DNA from 3 places in the Corynebacterium poyangense genome. Region 1 is predicted to be linked to each of the others. Evidence: riboswitches for the same ligand, from Rfam matches in the RefSeq annotation. Region 1 holds a riboswitch; each other region holds the start of a gene.

Region 1 (3,279 bases):
TTCGCCGCCCATGAGCTGGACAATGAAGATGTCGATATCACTCTTATCGACCGCACTAACCATCACCTCTTTCAGCCCCTGCTCTACCAGGTGGCTACCGGCATTTTGTCCTCCGGTGAAATCGCTCCTTCGACCCGTCAGGTGTTAGCCCGGCAGGATAATATCGACGTCATCAAGGGCGAAGTCACTGACATCAATCTTGCCGAACAAACGGTTACGGCTTCCTTGGGCCACTACCAGACCACCTACAGTTACGACTACTTGATTGTCGCTGCTGGCGCTAACCAGTCCTACTTCGGCAATGACCACTTCGCGGAGTTTGCGCCGGGCATGAAAACCATTGATAATGCCTTGGAAATCCGGGCTCGAATCGTGGGTGCTTTCGAACGAGCTGAGCTGACCCGTGACCCTGTGGAACGCGAAAAACTCCTCACTTTCACCATCGTTGGGGCGGGGCCAACTGGCGTTGAGCTGGCTGGTCAGCTTGCTGAAATGGCTCATCGCACCCTCGCTGATGAATACCGTCACTTCGCACCAAGCTCGGCGAAAATTGTCCTGCTTGATGGCGCCCCGCAGGTGTTACCGCCGTTCGGAAAACGACTCGGCCGCTATACCCAGCGGCAGTTAGAGAAGCTAGGAGTTACTGTTAAACCCAATAGCATCGTGACCAATGTGGACGAAAACACAGTGACATATAAGTCCACCGTCGATGGTTCCGAACACACCATTAACTCCTTCTGCAAGATTTGGTCCGCCGGTGTTTCCGCTTCCCCACTTGGCAAGCTCATCGCAGATCAGGCTGGCTTAGAAGTTGATCGCGCAGGTCGCGTTCCCGTCAATAATGACCTGACTGTGGGAACCTTCTCCAACGTTTTCGTCGTTGGTGACATGATCAATCTCAATGGCCTACCCGGCGTCGCTCAGGTAGCAATCCAGGGCGGTGAATACGCAGCCGAGCAAATTGCCGCTGAGGTTTCGGGCCGCGAGGAATCCGCACGAGAACCATTTGACTACATCGACAAAGGTTCCATGGCCACCATCTCCCGTTTTTCTGCGGTAGCAAAAATGGGGAAGATCGAAGTCACCGGCTTCTTTGGTTGGGTTCTGTGGCTCTTGGTGCACGTGATGTATCTCGTTGGTTTCCGAAATCGCTTCGTGTCCATCGTCTCTTGGGGTATCAACGCCCTGTCAAAGAAGCGCTGGAACTTGGCAGTCACCCGCCAACAACTTCATGCTCGCACCGGTTTATTGAAGCTGGGCCGTTCTGTTGATGATGACAGTGATCTTCCCATCGAGGTGCGGGAAACTAACCAATATAAAGGTTAAACACGGTTAGGTGGTCAGGTCCATTCCAGCTGCTAGTATCGGGCCAGAGGGACACGGGGTGCGCCGCTAAGATTTCGCCGGCGCTGAGAAAACACCCGCTGAACCTGCTCTAGTTCGAACTAGCGAAGGGATGTCACCTGATGACACAGCCTGCTTTATCTGAAGCATTTCATGCTCTACAGTCAACTTCCCCGTTGGTGCAGTGTCTCACCAACAAAGTTGTTGCTGAAATTACCGCAAATGTGTTGCTCGCAGTGGGCGCTGCTCCGGCAATGTGCGACACCCCGGAGGAATCCGAAGGTTTTGCTGAAGTTGCTTCCGGGGTGTTAATAAACGCCGGAACCCCATCCGCTGAACAGTATCAAGGAATGCGCGCCGCTATTAAGGGCGCGTCAAAAAGCAACACCCCTTGGGTGCTGGATCCGGTCGCTGTCGGGGGGCTTACTCACCGCACCCGTTTCTGCCAGGAGATCGTCCAGCGCCATCCCACCGCCATCAGGGGAAACGCCTCGGAAATTTCCGCCTTAGCGGGAATGGGATCCGGCGGACGCGGTGTGGACGCTACTGATGAGGTCACCAGTGCGCTCGACGTAGCCCGCCATCTGGCCCAAGCGCACAATTGTGTCGTGGCGGTTTCGGGACCTCAAGACCTCATTGTTTCGGCTGATCGGATTACCTGGTTAACTTCCGGCGATCCACTTATGCAACGTCTCATCGGCACGGGTTGCTCCCTTGGTGCAGTGTGCGCCGCCTACTTAGGCGCTGCCGCCGATCAAAAAATTTCCGCCCATGATGCCGTTCTCGCTGCCCACGCTCATCTCGGTGCCGCTGGATCGCACGCCGCAGCTTCTTCCTCCGGGCCTGGCAGCTTTCACGCGGCGTGGATTGACGCTCTCTATAACCTGACCGACCAGGATATTTTCCACGCTATCGAGATCCAGGAGGAACACCACAATGCCTAATTTTTGGGATCTCTACCTCGTGACCGATCCTGACCAGGGGGGCGGGCCCGATCAGGTTCCTCACATTGTCGACCAAGCTATCTGCGGTGGCGTCACTGCTGTCCAGCTGCGAGATAAACACGCTGATGACGCTACCTTTGAAGAACGCGCCCGCGCATTAAGTGAAATTATTGGGGCCAGAGTTCCTCTCTTCGTCAATGATCGGCTCGATTGTGCTCTCAAATTAGGGCTTCACCTTCATATCGGCCAAGATGACACTCCTTATGAGGAAGCTCGACGCGCCTTGCCCTCACACCTTATGATCGGGCTTTCTATCTCGGTGGAGTCAGAACTTGACGATATTGTCCAACGCTGCCATGACGCACACCTTCCTCTCCCAGATGTCGTAGGAATCGGCCCAGTCCGCGCTACCTCCACCAAGCAAGACGCCGCTGCTCCGTTAGGAATTGAAGGGCTAATAAATCTCGCCCACAAAGCTAAGAGCCTCGGTATGCCCTGCGTCGCAATTGGTGGTGTGCATCTCGATAACGCAAGCGACATCATCCAGCACACGGTAGTTGACGGACTCTGCGTTGTCTCCGAAATTATGACCTCGCTGAATCCAGAACAAGCAGCTAGAGATCTTCGGAAATGTATTACCGGGTCACGCGCAATCAGGGGCAGCATTCCGAGGGTGTTATCCATCGCTGGTACTGATCCTTCTGGGGGAGCTGGTCTGCAAGCAGATCTCAAATCCATCGCAGCCGCTGGTGGATATGGCATGGCGGTGGTTACCGCCTTGGTTTCCCAAAACACATGCGGTGTCCGTGATATTTTCAGTCCCCCATCGGAGTTTCTCAAGCAGCAACTAGAAGCGGTGAGCGACGACGTCACGATTGACGCTCTCAAAATTGGAATGTTGGCAGATAGCGACACCACCGCTGTCGTATCTGAGTGGTTGACAAAGAATCGCCCACCGGTCGTCGTACTAGATCCAGTAATGGTGTCTACG
Region 2 (3,279 bases), 110 kb from region 1:
CACCCATTTCTGGTGGCCTCAGCTTCCTGCATGGATTCCCATCATCCTGGTCATCGGGTGCTTATATAGCTTAAATGCCCTCACCGTCAAAGCATTTGGGGAAATAGAATTCTGGTTTGCTCTCATTAAGATTTGCGCTATCTTAGCGCTTATTGTGGTGGGACTGTGGATGGTAGTAAGTCATGTTCCCAATGAATCTGGCGATCCTGCAGCCTTGAGTAACTTATGGTCTCATGGTGGATTATTCCCCTTGGGCTTCTATGGATTTTTAGCTGGATTTCCCATTGCGATTTTTGCTTTTATGGGAATCGAGTTGGTTGGCACCACTGTGGCAGAAACGAAAAATCCAGAGACTATGTTGCCAAAAGCTATTAATTCCATTCCGATGAGAATTATGCTTTTTTATATTGGCGCATTAGCTGTGATTATGATGGTGACCCCGTGGAATGAAGTTGATCCGGGCAAATCTCCTTTTGTGACGATGTTCGCATTAACGGGGTTAGCAGCGGCAGCGAGTATCGTCAACATTGTGGTGCTGAGCTCAGCTGCCTCTTCAGCGAACTCCGGGATTTATTCGACATCTCGAATGTTGTGGGGTTTGGCGCACCGCGGTGATGCACCTCAAGCATTTAAGGTGTTGTCTCGACGTCGAGTACCTCAGAATGCGTTATTCCTGACGTGCGTTTTATTGCTGAGCTCCATTGTCCTTATTTCCGCTGGGGAATCTGTCATTCAAGCTTTTACGATGATCACGGCAATGGCCTCAACGTTGGTGATGGCAGTTTGGGCCATTATTACTATGTCCTATCTCAAGTTCCGAAAAACCCACGATGATTTACACCGCAAGAGCGTCTTTCCGGCGCCTTTTGGGATACTAGCTGCGTGGGTCGTATTAGCTTTCTTTGCGGCAATGGTATGTGTGCTTGCTTTTGAATCAGATACCAGAATTGGCTTAATTGCCTCCGCGGTATGGATTATCGGGATGGGGACTGCTGCGAAGATCCGTCAGGGGCGTCAGCGCACCAGCGAAGCAGAGACTACCTTAGGTTAGCCACGTTCGGATCGTGTTCTTAAGCGCTTGAGCTGCAGATTGGGGATCTGCAGCTTGAGTGATGGCGCGAACCACCACTATTCGGCGAGCGCCTGCGCTGAGGACGTCGTGGACGTTATCTTGATCTATTCCGCCAATAGCCCACACGGTTTTGGGTGAGTCTTCTGCTGAAGTCTAGTGTTGTCGCTGAGTTGCGCGGCTGCGGAAATACCAGCTAAACCAACGGGTTTGCGTCCAGGTTTCGTCGGAGTTTTCCATACCGGGCCCATGACGGCGTAATCGATATCGGGGTCTGCTAAGGAATCGCGGAACATGTCGGTTTTTCGGTTGGAGCGGCCAATTAGCACATCCTGTCCCAAGAGTGATCGGACCTGGGCCGGTGTTAAATCTTCTTGACCCACATGAATGATGTCCGCCCCGATTAATGCTGCAATATCGGCGCGATCATTGACAGCGAAGAGTTTTCCATGGTGATGGGCTATGTCGGCAAGGATTTTGAGAGCATCGAGTTCATCACGAGCACTGATCTTTTTATCCCGCAACTGGATAATATCTACTCCACCTCGATAGGCGGCGTCGAGAAAATCAGCTAGGTCACCTCGGTCAGTGCGGGCGTCGGTGCAGACATACAGTTGGGCGGCATGTAACAGAGCTAAGCGTTCTTCACGGGTGCGGCTTCTCATAGTTCGGAAGTCTATTCCCTCGGTAGGGGCTACCCCCATCGGTGCAAAGGCTCCTATGATGTCAGATGTAGGAGTTCCGCGGGAGCCACGGTGTTATCCACAGCGTGGCTGAGAGGGCCATGGAGGCCGACCGCCAAACCTGATGCGGATCATGCCGCCGGAGGGAGGAATGCCCCATGTCATCAGCCGTTGTTGTGGGGGCCGGGATCATTGGTTTAGCTACCGCCTGGCAATTAAAACGCCGTGGGTGGGATATCACTGTGTGCGACCCCGCCCCTGTATCTGGGGCCACGCGCGCAGCCGCCGGTATGTTGGCTCCAGTTGCTGAGGTGGTGTGGGATCAACCCACGTTGTATCCGCTCATGGTGGCCTCAGGGGAGATGTTTCCCCGCTTTGTCTCAGAGATTGCTGCGGATTTAGGGCAGCACAAAGAAGAAATAGGGTATTTAGCAAACTCTACTTTTGTGCTTGCCGGCGATTCCGCTGATCGAACGGCACTATTTGAGTTGACCTCCTTGCAACATCGCCTCGACATGGATGTCCAACCCATCACTATTCGACACGCTCGACAATTAGAACCAGCACTGGGCCCAGGATGTGTGGGTGCAGTAGATATCCCCGGTGACCACCAAGTAGATCCGCGTAACTTATGTCAGGCGTTGCTCGACGTGATAGCAGATGACCTCATCGAAACCACGATAGAGAAAGTAATATTCGACGCCCAGCGGGCGGTTGGGGTGCACGCTGAAGATGGCCGAGATTTCTTGGCAGATAAGGTGATCGTGGCGACAGGCCTGGCAGCTGCTGACATTGGGGGCTTACCAAAAGCGCTGAATCTTCCGCTTCGTCCAGTTCACGGTGAGGTCATTCGCTTGCGGGTTCCTGAACATATCCGGCCGTTAGTGCGTCGAACTATTAGGGCAGTAGTTCATGGCCGGCCGGTGTATGTGGTACCGCGTGCCGATGGCACTGTCGTTGTGGGGGCGACTTCTCGTGAAGATTCTTTGGCTGGGGTGTCTGCAGAAGGGGTCTATCAACTGCTCAGAGATGCCGCGCACATTGTGCCAAGCATTCTGGAATGTGAAATTTACGAAATCATCTCAAAGGCGCGCCCAGGAACACCCGATGATGTTCCGTTAATAGGGGAAGTGGCGGAAAATCTTATTCTATCTACCGGCTATTTTCGGCACGGAATTCTCTTATCTGCATTAGGTTCGCATATTGGTGCGCTTATTGCCGTTGGGGAAGAAGATAAGATCTCGGCGGAATTTAGGAAAAGTATTGATCCTTGGCGTTTTAGTTTAGTGCCATATGAAAGTTTATAGGGAGTGACTATGACTGACAATCTTATTAATGGTGAAAAATTTGAACCTGTGGCTGGAGAAACAATTAAAGATCTTATTGAGAAGAGATTAGGGGTTAGCTTAACTGAGCAGGGTTACCGTGTTGAGGGTGAACCCCTCGCTATTGCGGTAGCTAAGAATTCGCAGGTCGTGCCGCGTAGTTCCTGGTGTCATACCTTGGCTGAAGGCACTATTGATATTG
Region 3 (3,279 bases), 1.1 Mb from region 1:
TCAAGAATGCCAGAAGCGTTCCCACCATCAATTACTCATGAGTAGAGGGAGAACACGTGTCGCAGCAGAAGCGTCATGGCTGGGCCACCGGGTTCGGTGCCCAGGTCATCTATGGTCTCATCATCGGGCTTATCCTCGGGTTTATTGCCCGTTCTCTTAGCCCTCACAGCAGCGAGCCCGATAATTGGCTAAGTACGTGTCTTTCCTGGGTGGGAGATACCTATGTTCAACTCCTCAGAGTCATGGTTCCCGCGCTCGTCTTTGCTGCGGTGGTAACCTCCGTCGCAAAACTACGAGAAGTCAGCAACGCCGCCAAACTAGCGCTATCAACTATTTGGTGGTTTATGATCACTGCCTTCTTCTCCGTGCTTGCCGGCTTATTAGTTGGAGCGGTCATGAAACCGGGGGTTGGTACCAGCGTTAACCCAGGAAACGCTGCAGAACCATCAACTATCGGATCATGGTTTGGTTTCCTCAACTCCATCGTTCCGGTCAATATCCTTGGACTTAGCGCAAAGGTTTCCGAATCCGGCGTATCCCTTAGTTTCAACGTGCTTCAGATCCTGGTGGTGTCTTTAGCTATTGGCATAGCTTCAGTCAAAGCAGGTAAAGCCGCTGAGCCGTTTCTTCACTTCACGGAATCATTCCTCTCCGTGGTCCAAGTGATTCTGTGGTGGATTATCCGTCTCGCCCCCATAGGCACCGCAGCACTCATCGGACACGCCGTCGCCGCCTACGGTTGGAGTGCATTAGGCAGCCTCGGGAAATTTGTCCTCGCCATCTATGTAGGTTTGGCTTTGGTTCTGCTCCTGATCTACCCAGCTATTCTGAAAATCCACGGACTTTCCCCCATCGAGTTTTATCGTCGAGTCTGGCCGGTGACTTCCCTCGGCTTTATTACCCGGTCTTCCATGGGAGTCATGCCGGTGACTCAACGAGTCAGCGAACAGGCTCTTGGAGTTCCTTCTTCCTATGCCTCTTTCGCTATCCCGCTTGGGGCGACCACAAAAATGGATGGGTGCGCCTCTATTTATCCAGCGGTTGCTGCTCTTTTCGTCGCCCAATTCTTTGGCGTTGATCTTTCTGCGGTGGATTATCTTCTCATCATCGTGGTCTCGGTGATCGGTTCAGCAGCTACCGCCGGCACAACAGGTGCCGTCGTTATGCTTACGCTGACTCTCTCCACCCTCGGTCTACCTCTTGCGGGTGCAGGACTCCTCCTAGCTATTGAACCCATCATTGATATGGGCCGGACGGCAACCAACGTCACTGGTCAAGCTCTGGTAGCAGCCGTGGTGTCACACCGAGCCGGAATCCTAGACCGTGAGGTGTGGAAGCGCGGAAAGGATCTGCAGGCAGCACCAACGGTGTCTTCATCATGAGCACCCGTACCACCTAACACCTTTGACCCCCATTTCCTTCTGATCCAGGTCAGTAGCTGTCAAGCTCCTGAGCTTCAGTGTCCAATTTCCGCTCTAGGGTTAGCTACCACTAGCTTTCCGTCGTCTTTGTAGTAGGGTGTGACGCAGCGTGTCAGCCTGAAAAACGCCGATGCGCCTAGCGCACGGGAGTCCCCTACCGGGGCTGAGAGGAAAGCACGGATGCTTTCGACCGTTACAACCTGATCCGGATAATGCCGGCGCAGGGAGCGACGACTTTCCCGTGTGCTCTGTGAACCCGATATTTCACTAAGGAGCACACATTATGACTTTTACATCTGCTCGATCCTGGCGGATCGTCGATATTGTCACCGCAGCGGTCCTCGGAGCCGCCATATCTTTTATCTTCATGGTCTGGAATGTGGTGGGCGGCAACCTCTATGAGGTTTTTAACGCCATCACCCCTGGTCTCGGCGGGCTTCCCCTCGGCCTCTGGCTGATCGGCGGGCTCTTCGGCGGACTCATCATCCGGAAACCCGGCGCCGCGCTCGCCGTCGAACTCATCGCCGCCATCATTTCCGCCATAGCCGGCAACCAATGGGGCATCGGCACGGTCTACTCCGGTATCGCCCAAGGACTAGGCGCGGAACTCATCTTCGCCCTTTTTGCTTATCGACGTTTCACCCTACCGGTTTCTCTCTTAGCCGGAATGGGTGCCGCAGCAGGCGCCTTCATCCTCGAATTATTCCTGGGCAACTTCGCGAAATCCTTAGAATTCAATGTGGTGTATTTGTTATGCACCCAACTATCCGGGATTATCCTCGCCGGACTTCTGAGTTATTTTGTGGTACGCGCCTTAGCTAAAACCGGGGCTTTAGACCGCTTTGCTGTTGGCCGTGAACACCGGAAACTTATCTAATATGACCCCACAGATTCGCGCCCGCGGATATGGATGGCGTCATGCCGGCAGAGCGAAACCCGCTCTAGCCAATATTGATCTTGAGATAGAACGCGGAGAACGCATCCTCATACTCGGCACCTCGGGTGCCGGGAAATCTACTCTTCTCGGCGCCATAGCTGGAGTGTTGGGAAGCAGTGAAGATGGTGAAGCCGCCGGAGAACTAGAGGTACGTGACCGGGTGGGTCTAGTCCTCCAAGATCCAGATTCCCAAGCAGTATCAGCTCAGGTAGGCGATGATATTGCTTTTGGTTTAGAAAACCTTTCGGTGCCCCCAGATGAGATGTGGCCACGGGTGCGTCGAGCCTTAGAGTTGGTGGGGTTAGACCTTCCACTCCATCACCTCACCAAGGAGCTTTCCGGAGGTCAGCGGCAACGACTCGCCCTAGCCGGTGTGCTTGCGATGCAGCCGGGGATTATTGCTCTCGACGAACCCACCGCCAATATTGATCCGGACAGTGTTCCGGATTTGGTGGCTGCCACTGCACAGGCTGTTGCTGAAACGCACGCCACGCTGCTGGTGGTGGAGCATCGAGTTGCAGAGTGGCTGCCGCTTATTGAGCGGGTTATAGTCCTGGGCGATGCAGGGCTTATAGTGGATGGACCGCGTGACGTCGTTCTGGCAGAACATGGCGATGAACTGCGTGAACACGGAATCTGGATTCCAGGACCGGCGCCGGTTTTACCCCAGGCGCAGGCTATCCCAGAACACCCCGACACCCTGATCGAAGGGGTAGAGCTGAGTCTAGGGTGGCCGGGTTCTCCAGCGGTGCGAAGCGATATGAACGTGGCGCTGCCGGTGGGACATGGGGTGTGCATTACCGGGAAGAACGGCAGCGGTAAATCAACTTTGGCGTTGGCCCTCGGAGGTTTATTGCCACCGCAGGCTGGGCACGTGATTGCCCATCCCCGCTTGCGTGGATCATTATCTGAGCCTTCTCC

The links. Region 1 has a riboswitch for thiamine pyrophosphate ahead of thiM (hydroxyethylthiazole kinase). Riboswitches for the same ligand answer to the same signal wherever they lie in the genome.
Region 2: linked by a shared signal. The riboswitch ahead of thiO (glycine oxidase ThiO) and the one ahead of thiM (hydroxyethylthiazole kinase) in region 1 are both predicted to bind thiamine pyrophosphate.
Region 3: linked by a shared signal. The riboswitch ahead of GP475_RS00695 (ECF transporter S component) and the one ahead of thiM (hydroxyethylthiazole kinase) in region 1 are both predicted to bind thiamine pyrophosphate.

What each region holds. Positions count from the first base shown of each region.
Region 1 covers NZ_CP046884.1:1,231,523-1,234,801, reverse strand. The annotation lists gene GP475_RS05775 (NAD(P)/FAD-dependent oxidoreductase) at 1-1,326, shown strand, start outside; TPP riboswitch at 1,371-1,474, shown strand; gene thiM (hydroxyethylthiazole kinase) at 1,467-2,288, shown strand; gene GP475_RS05765 (bifunctional hydroxymethylpyrimidine kinase/phosphomethylpyrimidine kinase) at 2,281-3,279, shown strand, end outside.
Region 2 covers NZ_CP046884.1:1,124,221-1,127,499, forward strand. The annotation lists gene GP475_RS05275 (amino acid permease) at 1-1,051, shown strand, start outside; gene GP475_RS12610 (beta/alpha barrel domain-containing protein) at 1,043-1,198, opposite strand; gene GP475_RS05280 (thiamine phosphate synthase) at 1,177-1,734, opposite strand; TPP riboswitch at 1,803-1,917, shown strand; gene thiO (glycine oxidase ThiO) at 1,911-3,059, shown strand; gene thiS (sulfur carrier protein ThiS) at 3,069-3,279, shown strand, end outside.
Region 3 covers NZ_CP046884.1:148,167-151,445, reverse strand. The annotation lists gene GP475_RS00700 (dicarboxylate/amino acid:cation symporter) at 57-1,382, shown strand; TPP riboswitch at 1,555-1,665, shown strand; gene GP475_RS00695 (ECF transporter S component) at 1,705-2,298, shown strand; gene GP475_RS00690 (ABC transporter ATP-binding protein) at 2,300-3,279, shown strand, end outside.